DNA from 3 places in the Streptomyces sp. NPDC020681 genome. Region 2 is predicted to be linked to each of the others. Evidence: riboswitches for the same ligand, from Rfam matches in the RefSeq annotation. Region 2 holds a riboswitch; each other region holds the start of a gene.
The links. A riboswitch is a leader RNA that binds a small molecule or an ion and turns the genes downstream of it on or off. The one in region 2 is predicted to bind cobalamin.

Region 1 (4,244 bases), on a different contig from region 2:
TCCGGATGCCACGGGCCCAGTCGGGAAGCGGGACTTCGGGCAGCGTGACGAGGACGTGCGTGCCGGGAATCGGCGACCCGAGGACGACGGAGAACAGCACTCGGACGACGAGGACGACGAGCCCGAGCTTGACGAACGCGCCGTAGGAACGGGCCCAGGGCGCGTCGGTCCGCCGGGCGGCGACGACGTATCCGGCGACGCCGACGAGGAGCCCGAGGAGCAGCGGATTGGTGGTCCGCGAGGCGGCGGTCGCCAGCCCAAGGGCCCAGACCCACCAGGCGCCGGCGTGCAGGGCGTTGCTGCGGCCGGCCTCGGGAGCGCGGAAGCGGGCCAGGAACGCGGAGGTCATCGTCGGCGGCGGCGGGACTGCCAGACCGCCGCCGCACCCAGCGCGAGGACCGCCGCGGCGCCCGCGACGATGCCCAGCGACGGGCCGCCGCCGCCCGAGTCGTCCGGCTCGTCCGTCGCCGGGCGCGAGCCCGACACCTGCTCGCCGCAACCGGCCTCCGGGTAGCCCGAAATCGCGCACAGCAGCGCCTGGTTGTTGTACCGCAGCGGCTTCGCCACCGCCGCCAGAGCCTCCGCACTCGTCGCGTCCGGGCGTACCTGCGCACACGCCACCCGGGCCGCGGGCGGGGTCTCGCCGGACGGCGCGTCCGCCGCGGTGCCTGGGTCGATGACCAGCGCGACCCGCTTCGCGCCCGGCTTCGGCGGCGTACCACCGCAGATCGCCGCGAAGTCCGGCGCCCTCCTCGGCCGCGCCGAATCCCCGCTGTCCTCGCTCACGGAGAACCGGAAGCCGTTCACCGAACCGTCCGCGGGCCGCGCGGTCGCCGGCCCCTCGGTCGCGTACGCCCAGGTCGTCCCGCTGCCGATCCAGAACGACCAGTAGCGGTACCCCGCGGCGTGCGCCGGCCCCGCGCCCAGCACCGTCAGTACGGCGCCGAGCGCGAGGGCCAGAGCGAGGGCCGGCGCGAGGCCCGGCGAGCGCGGTCGGGTGCGCATCACTGCTGGTTCTTGCGGCGGCCGCTGAAGAGGATGCCCACGCCGACGCTGGCCGCGAAGAAGGCACCGACGAGCCACCAGACTCCCGCGCCGGACCCCGAGTCGTCCTTCTTCTCATCCGCGGCCTCGGCCTGCTCCGTCGCTTCCGGAGCCGGACCCGTCGCATTCAGACCCGCCACCAGGTCCGTACCGCCGAAGCTCTTCGGGTCCGCGCCCGCCGCGTGCGCCGCGAGGATCAGCTGCGCGTACGCCGCCGGGCCCGACTCCTTCGCCCACGCCGCGGAGTTCTGCTGGAGCCATTCCAGCGGCTTCTTCGCCTGGTCGCCGAGGCCCTGCGCGGTGAGCGCGACGACCGCGTCCGCGGTGTTGCCGTGGTCCGGCTTCTCCGCCGGGTCCGTCGAGCCGGGCATCGGCGGCGTGTTGAGGTGCCCGGTCTTCGCGAGCGCCGTCGCGAGGTACGCCGCGCCGTTGTGCGCCGCCGCCTCGATCGTCGTCGCCTTCTCGCAGGCCGTGCCCTTCTCGTCCGTCGCGCCCGCGGTCACCACCAGCCCCTTGCCGTGCGCACCGAGCACCGCGGCCGCCGTCGAGTCGGCGACGACGCCCGCCATCTTCGGCTGGAACAGGAACGCGCCCGCGTCCTTGCCACCGCACGGCTGCGCGAAGGTCAGCAGCGCGTCGTACGCCGTCTTGCCGCCCTTGGACTTCGTCTCCGCCGGCTTCCCGCCCGACGCGGCGAGCGCGCCGATCACGATGGACGTGGAGTTGGCGTCGCTGGCCCCGCCCGGGTTGTAACCCCAGCCGCCGTCCGCGTTCTGCACGGACTTCAGCCAGTCGACGGACTTCTTGACCGTGGCGTCCTGCCCGCCGAGCGCGGCGAGCGCCTGCACCGCGGCGGCGGTGGCGTTCGAGTCCAGAGGCAGCTTGGCGTCGCACGGCTTGGTGGCATCCGCGCGGTACGACGGGAACGCGCCGCCGGCGCACTGCTGACCGGTCAGCCAGTCCACGGCCTTGCCGGCGGGCTTGACGCCGACCGTGTCCTGCGCGAGCAGCGCCAGCGACTGCCGCCAGACACCGTCGTAGGTCGGGTCGCCGGTTCCGTACAGCCCGGACGGCAGCACGGCGGTGGGCGTCGGGGTCGGCGCGGCCACGGCGGCCGGTGCGATGGCCACGCAGAGTACGGCGGATGCGGCGAGCGCGAGGGCGCTGCGGCGACGGCGAACGGTGGTCATGGCGGGCGGGCCTCTCCTGCGGGATTCCTGCGGGAGCCGGGCACGGGCACGCTGAGGCACCTGGGCTCCGGCCCCGTATTCCTCGACGGTGCCGGCCACCGGCGGGCTGCCGGCGGCGCGAGCCGGTCACGTTCTGTACGGGGCATTCCGACTCACCGCCTGTCGCGGCGGTTCACGGTTGCGGGTCAGTGCCGGATTTGCACCGGCTTCCCCCCGTACGGGCGTGATGACGACTTGCACACTCTACCGGCCGGTCACCGGCGCGCCTTGGCCGCATCCCGGCTCCGCGTCGGGTAAAGGAAACGGTTCCCGGCCCGTGCCCGCGTCGTGCTCGTCGTGCAGGCTGTACGGACACGCCAACGAGTGGAACGGAGCCCGGAGTTGTGCCGCGCTACCGGGACCTGCTGACCAGGGACCTGTTGGTCTGGTCCCTAGTCGCGCTCGCGAGCAAGGCTCCCGTGGCCATGGCACCGCTGGCCTTCGTGTTCTTCAGCCGTGAGAGTCCGGGCGGATACACGCTCGGTGCGACGCTGGCATCCGCGTACGTGCTGGGCGAGGTGGCCTCTCGCGCAGCCTGAGTCTGCGGGAGCGGCTCCCCGAGCACGCTCACGCCGCCGGATACTCCGTGATGTACGCGGTGTCGGGCGTGGGATACAGCGTGACGGCCGCACTGTCCGCGGTCGTACTCGACTGGGCGGATCCCTCGACGGCCGTCCTGGGTGGCGTGGTGATCGCGCTCGTGGTCACCGGCGTGAGCGCGCTGGCGGAACGAGATCCGGGCCGGACACGGCGTGAAGAGTGTGCCGAGGCTTGAGCCGGCAGTGGTGAGTCCGGACCGTCGGCCTCACACCGCCACGTACCGCGTCGGCTCTCCGGTGAGCACCTCGCCATGCCCCAGCTTGACCAGCCTGCGCAGATGCGCCTCCGCCTCCGAGACCGCGATGTTCCGCGATCCGTACGGGATCTGCTCCCAGGGCCGGTTCCACTCCATCCGCTCGGCGACCTGCCAGGGCGTGAGCGGCTCGACGAGCAGCGCGAGCAGTCCGGTCAGCCGCTCCTCGTGATGCGCGAGCAACTCCCGTACCCGGGAGGCCGCGTCGGGGAAGGCGTACTGATGAGCCGGGAGGACCTCCGCGGGCGCGAGGCGCCCGATGCGCTCCAGTGAATCCAGATAGTCACCCAGTGGATCGGTGACGGTGGCGTCGTCCGGGTCCTCGTAGAGCCCGATGTGCGGAGTGATCTCCGGCAGCAGGTGATCGCCGGAGAACAGCCGCCCGTTGCCCGCGCGCTTCGCCGGATGGTCCTCCTCCAGATGAAGGCAGACATGCCCGGGCGTATGCCCCGGCGTCCAGATCGCCCGCAGCCGCCGCCCGGCGAGATCCAGCAGGTCGCCGGGCACGATCTCCCGATCCGGCAACGCGGCCCGCAGCCCCGGCAACGTCCGCATCCGCCCCTTGTCGCGGGCCTCCCGCAACGGCGCGATGTGCTCGTCGGGCGCTCCGGCCCGCTCCAGCTTCTCGGCCAAGTAGTCCAGCCAGCGCCCGGGTTCGGCCTCCCGCGTCCGGCGCACCACGGAGGCATCCGCGGCATGCATCGCGATCCACGCTCCGGACGTGTCCCGGACCTGGCCCGACAGCCCGTGATGGTCGGGGTGGTGGTGCGTGATGACCACACCATGGACATCACTGACGGCCACTCCGAGCGAGTCCAGCCCGGCGGTGAGCGTGTCCCAGGAGGCCGGGTCGTCCCATCCGGTGTCGATGAGGACGGGCCCGCGGTCGGTGTCGAGGAGATGGACGAGGGTGTGCCCGAGGGGATTGTCCGGGATGGGCACGGAGATGGACCAGACGCCTCCGCCGTGGTCGGTCACCTGCGTCATGAGGCTCTCATCTCTCTTCGGCAGCACGGCCGTTGTGTCCCGACCTCGGTCACTATAACTAGAACTGGTTCCAATGGTCGCCCAAGTCGACCGTTTCTCCGGGAGGGTGAGTTAGACGGCGCTGCGTCTCA
Region 2 (4,244 bases):
CACGTCGGAGTGGAGGTCGACCTCCTCCACGGTCCAGGTGTTCTTGATCGCGTCGCGGTAGCGCTCGTAGAAGTCCGGATAGCGCATCGGACGCAGCGTCAGCTCGAAGCCCGGGTCGAGGAGATTCTTTTCGGTGGAGCTCATTACTGGCAGGCCTCGCAGGACTCGGGGTTCTCAAGGGAGCAGGCGACGGCGTCGGGCTCGGCGGCCTGCTGCACGGGGATGGGGGCGGACTGCGCCGCGCGGGCGATCCGCGTCGCCGGACGGGAGCGCAGGTAGTACGTCGTCTTCAGCCCCTGCTTCCAGGCGTACGCGTACATCGAACTGAGCTTGCCGATGGTCGGCGTCTCCAGGAACAGGTTCAGCGACTGCGACTGGTCCAGGAACGGGGTGCGGGCCGCGGCCATGTCGATCAGGCCGCGCTGCGGGATCTCCCACGCCGTGCGGTACAGCTCGCGCACCTCGGCCGGGACCCAGTTGAAGGCCTGCACCGAGCCGTTGGCCTCGCGCAGCGCCTCACGGGTCTGCGCGTCCCACACGCCGAGCCGCTTCAGCTCCGCCACCAGGTAGGAATTGACCTGGAGGAACTCGCCGGACAGCGTCTCGCGCTTGAACAGGTTGGAGACCTGCGGCTCGATGCACTCGTACACGCCCGCGATGGACGCGATGGTCGCGGTCGGCGCGATGGCCAGCAGCAGCGAGTTGCGCATGCCGGTCGCGGCGATACGGGCCCGCAGGGCCGCCCAGCGCTCCGGCCAGTTGAGCTCCACGCCGTAGTGGTCCGGGTGCAGCACACCGCGCGCGGCACGGGTCTTCTCCCAGGCCGGCAGCGGGCCGCTGCGCTCGGCGAGCCCGGCGGACGCCTCGTACGCGGCCAGCATGATCCGCTCGGCGAGCTTCGTCGACAGCGCCCGTGCCTCGGCCGAGTCGAAGGGCAGCTTCAGCTTGAAGAAGACGTCCTGGAGACCCATCGCGCCCAGGCCCACCGGACGCCACTTGGCGTTGGAACGGCCGGCCTGCTCGGTCGGGTAGAAGTTGATGTCGACGACCCGGTCAAGGAAGGTGACGGCGGTACGGACGGTCTCGTCAAGACGCTCCCAGTCGATGCCGTCGCCCCCGATTCCCCGGTCCACGAACGAACCCAGGTTGACCGAACCGAGGTTGCAGACGGCCGTCTCGCCGTCGTCCGTGACCTCCAGGATCTCGGTGCACAGGTTCGAGGAGTGGACCGTGTGGCCGGGCTCGGCGGTCTGGTTGGCGGTGCGGTTGGAGGCGTCCTTGAAGGTCATCCAGCCGTTGCCGGTCTGCGCGAGCGTCCGCATCATCCGGCCGTAGAGCTCACGCGCCGGCATCGTCTTGCGCGCCAGACCCTTGGCCTCGGCGGCGCGGTACGCGGCCTCGAACTCCTCGCCCCACAGGTCCACCAGCTCCGGCACATCGGCCGGCGAGAACAGCGACCACTCGGCGTCGGCCTCGACGCGTCGCATGAACTCGTCCGGGATCCAGTGCGCGAGATTCAGATTGTGCGTACGCCGGGCGTCCTCACCGGTGTTGTCCCGCAGCTCCAGGAACTCCTCGATGTCCGCGTGCCAGGTCTCCAGGTAGACGGCGGCCGCGCCCTTGCGGCGGCCGCCCTGGTTCACCGCGGCGACCGAGGCGTCGAGGGTCTTCAGGAACGGCACGATGCCGTTGGAGTGCCCGTTGGTGCCGCGGATCAGCGAACCGCGGGCGCGGATGCGGGAGTACGAGAGACCGATGCCGCCCGCGTGCTTCGACAGCCGCGCGACCTGGTGGTACCGGTCGTAGATCGAGTCGAGCTCGTCCTTCGGCGAGTCCAGCAGATAGCAGGACGACATCTGCGGGTGGCGGGTGCCGGAGTTGAAGAGCGTGGGGGACGACGGCAGATAGTCGAGACGGCTCATCAGGCCGTACAGCGCGGCGACCTCGTCCAGCGCGCGGACGCTGTCGTCCTCCGCGAGGCCGCAGGCGACGCGCAGCATGAAGTGCTGCGGCGTCTCGATCACCTGACGGGTGATCGGATGCCGGAGCAGATAGCGGCTGTAGAGCGTGCGCAGCCCGAAGTAGCCGAAGCGGTCGTCGGCGTCCGGGTCGATGAGCGCGTCAAGGCGCGCGGAGTGCAGCGTCACGAACTCGGCCGTACGGTCGGCGATCAGGCCCTCGCGGTGCCCGACCGCGACCGACGCGGAGAAGGCGACCGCGCCCTGGTCGGCGGCCTCGTCGGCGATGGTGCGGGTCAGGAGCCGGGCGGCGAGCCGGGAGTAGGCCGGGTCCTCGGAGATCAGGCCCGCGGCGGCGTCCGTGGCGAGTCCACGGAGTTCGGCCGCGTCCGATCCGGCGTGGCGGCCGCGCAGCGCGGCGGCGGCGACCCGTCCGGGGTCGGTGTCCGGCAGATCGGCGGTGAGGTCGGTCAGGGTCCGCAGAAGCGCGGTCCCGGGGCCGTCCGCCAACTGCTCGGAGATGCCTGAAGCCGGATCGGCTGGCGCGATGGTCACGTGGTGCTCTCCCTCGCTCGGCTCTGGGCCGGCGGGGAGGAGGCGGGGCCGTTCGAGCGCGCGCGACCATGTCAGGGCAGCACTCGGTACGGCGTCCACCGGCCCAACCCGCGAGGCCCGGACGTCTCGGCGTCCGGTTCGGTCGAGCCGGACGCACTGTCGGCAGGTGCCCGGACTTGCGGGTACGACAAAGCGCACCACAGCACACCGTTGCGGGACAGTTCCGGATTCGCACCGGATTCCCCTGCGGCGACAGCGAGCACGAGCATACATGTGGGGGCGGGGAGTTGCCGCACCCCCCACATGTTGTGTCGTGGCGGGCCGGAGCCCCAAGTCGTATCGAAGGTCACTCGGTTGAGTTCGCGGAGTCGTGCGATCCGCCGGCGCGCCGGGGAGACCGCACTTCGGTCACAAGGCGGGGCAGGGACTGCGGCTCGGTGCAACGTAGGAGGTCTTCGGATGGGCCATGCGGTCATGGGTGGGCCACGCACCCCGGTCGCGGCCGCGTATCACGCGTGATGCGGGTGTAGCGTCCGGAGCATGCCGTGGTTTTCGACCGGTGCGGCCGCTGCACTTCTGGCAGCAGCGCTGGTGTTCTTCATTGCTGCCGGGCTTCTGATGCTGCGCACCGTCGGCAAGCGGCAGTTTCTCGGCACGGCCCAGGAGCAGGCGACGTACGAGACACTCCACACCGCCTCGCTCGCGGCACCCCCGCTGCGGGCCACGCTGAACGCGGACAGCGCGCGACGGGCCGGGCGGCATCTGCGGGCGCTGCTCGATGTACCCGCGCTGGCCATGACGGACGCCTCCGGCACCGTGCTGGCCTGGGACGGGTCCGCGCCGGAGCCGGGGCACGACCACAGGGCAGCCGTGCCCGAGCACGCCGGGCGGGCCCTCGCCGCCGGACGCACCGAGGTCATCGGCCCTGGCGATCCACCATGCAACAGGGCCGACTGTCCGCTGCGGCAGGGCGTGGTCGTGCCGCTGATCGTGGCCGGCCGGCCGGAGGGTGCGCTCGCGGTGTACGCGACCAATGCCTCCACCGGACTGGTCCGAGCCACCACGGAAGTCGCGCGCTGGGTGTCGACCCAGCTGGAGCTGGCCGAGCTCGACCGCTCGCGCGCGGCCGTCGCGGAGGCGGAGGTGCGCGCGCTGCGGGCCCAGATCTCGCCTCACTTCATCTACAACTCGCTGTCGGCCATCGCCTCCTTCGTCCGAACCGATCCGGAACGGGCCAGGGAGCTGCTGGTGGAGTTCGCGGAGTTCACCCGGTACTCGTTCCGCCAGCACGGTGACTTCACCTCCCTTGCCGAGGAGCTGCGGTGCATCGACCGTTACCTGCTGCTGGAGCGCGCTCGGTTCGGCAGCCGCCTTCAGGTCGTACTGCGCGTGGCACCCGAGGTGCTCTCCGTGGTGGTGCCCTTCCTCTGCCTGCAGCCCCTCGTCGAGAACGCGGTCCGCCACGGCCTGGAGCGCCGTGCGGGCCCCGGTCACCTGGTGATCACGGCGGAGGACGTCGGCAGCGAGGCGTGGATCAGCGTGGAGGACGACGGCACGGGGATGGATCCCGAGCAGTTGGCCGCGACACTGAAGGGCGAGACACGGGAGTCCGCGGCGGAGCCGCCCGGTTCCGAGCCTCGGCGTGAGCCGGGGATCGGGCTGCGCAACATCGATGCGCGATTGCGTCAGATCTATGGGGACGCGTACGGGTTGATCGTGGAGACCGCGCCC
Region 3 (4,244 bases), on a different contig from region 2:
TCCGCCGGTGGCCAGCCGGAACGCCTCCGTCGCCCAGGCCAGGTACGCCGCCCGTCCGGCGCTGCGCAGCGGCAGCGTCTCGCGCAGCGCGGGCTCGTCCACCTGGATCACCGAAGTCCCGGCCGCCTCCAGGTCGTTCACCTCGTCGCGCAGCGCCAGCGCGACCTGGCGGGCGGTCTCGGCGAGCGGCTGGTCGTCGCGGACGAAGGACCAGGCGAGCATGGTGACAGGGCCGGTGAGCATGCCCTTGACCGGGCGGTCGGTCAGCGACTGCGCGTACCGGGTCCAGCGCACGGTCATCGGGTCGGGCCGGGAGATGTCGCCGGCCAGGATCGGCGGCCGGACATAGCGGGTGCCGTACGACTGGACCCAGCCGTTCTGGGTGGCGAGGCAGCCGCTCAGCTGCTCGGCGAAGTACTGCACCATGTCGTTGCGCTCGGGCTCGCCGTGTACGAGCACATCGATGCCGGCCTTCTCCTGGAAGGCGACCACCTCGCGGATCTCGGCGCCGATGCGCTCCTCGTACTGCTCGGCGGTGATGCGGCCGGCCCGCAGGTCCGCGCGCGCGGTGCGCAGTTCGGCGGTCTGCGGGAACGAGCCGATCGTGGTCGTCGGCAGCAGCGGCAGCCGCAGGCGCGAGCGCTGGGCCGCCGAGCGCTCGGTGTACGGCAGGGTGCGCCGGGTGTCCGCGTCGGTGACGGCGGCCGTGCGGGCGCGCACAGCGGGGTCGTGGGTCAGCGCAGAGGCGGCACGGGAGTGCAGATCGGCGCGGTTGGCGGCGAGTTGGGCGGTGATGGCGTCGGCGCCCTCGGTCAGTCCGCGGGCGAGCGTGACGACCTCGGCGGTCTTCTGCCGGGCGAAGGCGAGCCAGCGCGCGGCCTGGGTGTCGACATCGCGTTCCGCCGCGGCGTCGAGCGGCACATGGAGCAGTGAGCAGGAGGGAGCCACGTCCACCGTGCCGGCGAGCCCGAGCAGGGTGGCGAGGGTGACCGTCGACCTTCCGAGGTCGTTGATCCACACATTGCGGCCGTCGACGACTCCGGCCACGAGCCGCTTGCCCGGCAGACCGCCGACGGCGGCGAGGTCCTGGAGGTTGGCGGCGGCGGGCCCGGTGAAGTCGAGCGCCAGCCCCTCGACCGGCGCCTTCGCGAGTACCGGCAGCGCCTCGCCGAGCCGGTCGAAGTAGGAGGCGACGAGGAGCTTCGGGCGGTCGTCGCGGGAGCCGAGGTGGCGGTAGACGCGGGTGGCGGCGCTCAGCACGGCAGGCGGTTGGTCCTGCACGAGCGCCGGCTCGTCGAGCTGCACCCACTGCGCACCCGCCGCCCGCAGGTCGGAGAGCACCTTCTCGTACACCGGAAGCAGCCGGTCCAGCAGGGTGAGCGGCTGGAAGTCGGCGGGGACGCCGGGCGCGGGCTTGGCGAGCAGCAGATAGGTGAGGGGGCCGACGACGACCGGCCGGGCGGTGGTGTGTCCGAGCGCGATCGCCTCCTTCAACTCCGCGACCTGCTTTGCGGAGTCGGCGGTGAACTCGGTGCCGGGGCCGAGTTCGGGGACGAGGTAGTGGTAGTTGGTGTCGAACCACTTGGTCATTTCCAGCGGCGCGACGTCCTGGGTGCCGCGGGCCATGGCGAAGTAGCCGTCGAGCGGGTCGGCTTCGACGGCCGCGCGGTGACGGTCGGGAATAGCGCCGACCATGACGCTGGTGTCCAGCACATGGTCGTAGTACGAGAAGTCTCCGGTCGGCACTTCGTGGATGCCGGCGTCGGCGAGCTGCCGCCAGTTGGCCCGGCGCAGGGCGGCGGCCGTCTCCGTCAGCGACTGCGCGCCGACGCGGCCCTTCCAGTAGCCCTCGATCGCTTTCTTCAGTTCGCGGTCGGGGCCCTGGCGCGGGTAGCCGTGGACGGTGGCCCGGGAGCCTGGGGATGTGGAGCTGGTGGTCACGGAACTCTCCTTCGCGAGTACTCGTCCATGACCTCGGAGCACCGCGGAACGCGAAGGAGGGGCAGCTGCCTGCGTCTGCCCGTACCGCCGACCCTCCCGCGAGGTCACCGAGATCTCCGCGCGCGTTCGCGCACGGGCAGTGGCAGGTCTTCGGACTCGCGGGCGCGCCGTCGACGAAGGAATTCCTCGTACGAAGGCATCTACTGGCCGTCGCTTCCCAGTCCCGTGGTCCGGGGCCAGTGCGTAAGACGGCGGTCGTTCCCACTCACCGCTGCGGGGCAGTTCCGGACTCTCACCGGATTCCCTCTTGCGACGCGCCTGCCTGGAGGGCAGGGCGAACCAGCTGCGAGGTCAGCCTAACCGCCGATCCGGCCGGGACCCACGGATTTGCCGGACCATTGACAGGTGACCAAAAGGTCACCTATTTTGGTGAGCGTGGACGAAGTGTTCAAGGCACTGGCGGACCCGACGCGACGCAGCCTCCTCGACGAGCTCTTCCGGGAGGACGGGCAGACGCTCAGCGCGCTCGAGGCGCGGTTCGACATCACCCGCTTCGGCGTGATGAAGCACCTCAAGCAGCTCGAAGAGGCGGGCCTTGTGGTGACCAGACGCCGCGGCCGGGAGAAGCTCCACTTCCTGAACCCCGTGCCCATCCGGCTCGTCCACGACCGGTGGGTGAGCAAGTACGCGGAACCGTGGGCCGCTGGCCTCAGTGGCCTCAAGAGCCGACTGGAGAGTCCGATGGAGAAGATCTTCGAGATTTACATCCGCACCACACCGGAGCGACTCTGGGAGGCGATCACCGACCCCGAAATCCGCAGCAAGTACAACTTCGGCGGGAGGATCAAGGCCGACTGGAGGCCCGGCGGGCGCTTCGAGATGAGCCATCCGAAGGCCGAAGGCCTGCTCGGCGAGGGCGAGATCCTCGAGATCGATCCGCCGCGCAAACTCGTGCAGAGCATGGTCGCGCTGTGGAGCGACGAGGTGAAGAGCGAGGGCACGACCAGGGTCACCTGGGACATCGAGCCGGTCGGCGACTCCTGCCGACTGGTCGTCACGCACGACCAGCTGCGCGACGGCGCCAACGACGAGCTGTACGGCGGCTGGCCGATGATTCTCTCCGGCCTCAAGACCTGGCTGGAGACGGGCGAGCTGCTCACCACGCCCGGTTCGCAGATGTACTCCTGACGCGGCGGCGGATCGTGGCGGACAGGCACTCCGGTACGAGCGCCCGATGAACGCACCCGTACCGGAGAAGCCGTCCGGCCGGCGCGTCAGGAACCGGCCTTGCCCAGCCGCAGACCGGAACCGACGACGCGCGCCTTGATGCCCTGCTCCTCCACCGTGACATCGCTCAGCTCCAACTCGCGGAGCGAGCGCGGCAGTTCGAAGGAGAGCGAGAGCCGCTCCGACAGCTCCGGCGGCTTCAGCGCGAGCAGGCCCTTCACCAGGGCGGGATCGACGCCCACCTTCTCGAGCAGCTGCGGATGTTCGATCACCACGTCGACCAGGTTGACCTTCATCAGCCGCTCCGCGAACTTCGGTGCGCCGGTGAGCCGGTTCAGCTCCTCCTCGCTCTTCAGCGCCCTGCGCACCTGCTCCTCGGACACTCCGAGCCGCTTGACGATCGCCGGCACCGAGAGCAGCGCCTTGGCGCGGGCTCCTTCGCGGCTGATCAGCTCGGCCGTCTCACGGTGCAGCCGCAGGCCCGAGTGCTCCGGGTCCTTGCCGGGCCGGTAGACGGCCACGCCGGGAATGTCGAGCTGCATGCCGTCGATGGTGGTGGTCAGCGAGCTGCCGTTGTCGCGCCGGATGCGGGCTTGGGCCTGTACGCGCACGTCCTGTCCGGCGACGGCCAGTTCGCCGTTCATCCGGACTCCGTCGACTCCGCTGCCGGTGAACTTCAGCTGCGATGCGCCCAGTTCGCGGTTGAGGTCGTCGAAGGAGAGCAGCACCTCGCCGTCGAGCTTGCCGATGACCGCGCCCTTGATCGAGGTCGGGGCGTCGCCGACGATGCGTACATCTCGCACGGTGGCTCGCACCTCGGCCAGCGAGACCCGGTCGGCGGAGACGTCCGGCACGGTGACGTCGACACGGCCGATCCGCTCGCCGAGCACCTGGGTCAGGAAGGGAAAGCCCTGGATGTCGACTTCGGGCCGGGTGGCGAGCCCGAGCGACTTCTGGAGCTTGTCGGCGGCGCGGCTCTGCGCATACGCCTCGGCGACGCGGTCGGCGAGCAGCAGACACACGGCGCACAGGGCCGTCGCGAGCGTCACCTTCACCAGCGCGGGCAGCGCACCGAA

Region 1: it holds a riboswitch for cobalamin, as region 2 does, so the genes downstream of both, ACH4YL_RS30660 (prenyltransferase/squalene oxidase repeat-containing protein) here and ACH4YL_RS09030 (ribonucleoside-diphosphate reductase subunit alpha) in region 2, are expected to answer to the same signal.
Region 3: it holds a riboswitch for cobalamin, as region 2 does, so the genes downstream of both, metE (5-methyltetrahydropteroyltriglutamate--homocysteine S-methyltransferase) here and ACH4YL_RS09030 (ribonucleoside-diphosphate reductase subunit alpha) in region 2, are expected to answer to the same signal.

The regions. Positions count from the first base shown of each region.
Region 1 covers NZ_JBIRTX010000016.1:65,073-69,316, reverse strand. The annotation lists gene ACH4YL_RS30670 (energy-coupling factor transporter transmembrane component T) at 1-349, opposite strand, end outside; gene ACH4YL_RS30665 (SCO2322 family protein) at 346-1,005, opposite strand; gene ACH4YL_RS30660 (prenyltransferase/squalene oxidase repeat-containing protein) at 1,005-2,234, opposite strand; cobalamin riboswitch at 2,356-2,475, opposite strand; gene ACH4YL_RS30655 (hypothetical protein) at 2,618-2,812, shown strand; gene ACH4YL_RS30650 (hypothetical protein) at 2,841-2,981, opposite strand; gene ACH4YL_RS30645 (MBL fold metallo-hydrolase) at 3,079-4,113, opposite strand; gene ACH4YL_RS30640 (GNAT family N-acetyltransferase) at 4,242-4,244, opposite strand, start outside.
Region 2 covers NZ_JBIRTX010000003.1:422,043-426,286, reverse strand. The annotation lists gene ACH4YL_RS09035 (ribonucleotide-diphosphate reductase subunit beta) at 1-144, opposite strand, end outside; gene ACH4YL_RS09030 (ribonucleoside-diphosphate reductase subunit alpha) at 144-2,513, opposite strand; cobalamin riboswitch at 2,657-2,799, opposite strand; gene ACH4YL_RS09025 (sensor histidine kinase) at 3,054-4,244, shown strand, end outside.
Region 3 covers NZ_JBIRTX010000001.1:402,591-406,834, forward strand. The annotation lists gene metE (5-methyltetrahydropteroyltriglutamate--homocysteine S-methyltransferase) at 1-1,941, opposite strand, end outside; cobalamin riboswitch at 2,065-2,300, opposite strand; gene ACH4YL_RS01625 (ArsR/SmtB family transcription factor) at 2,377-3,129, shown strand; gene ACH4YL_RS01630 (DUF2993 domain-containing protein) at 3,216-4,244, opposite strand, start outside.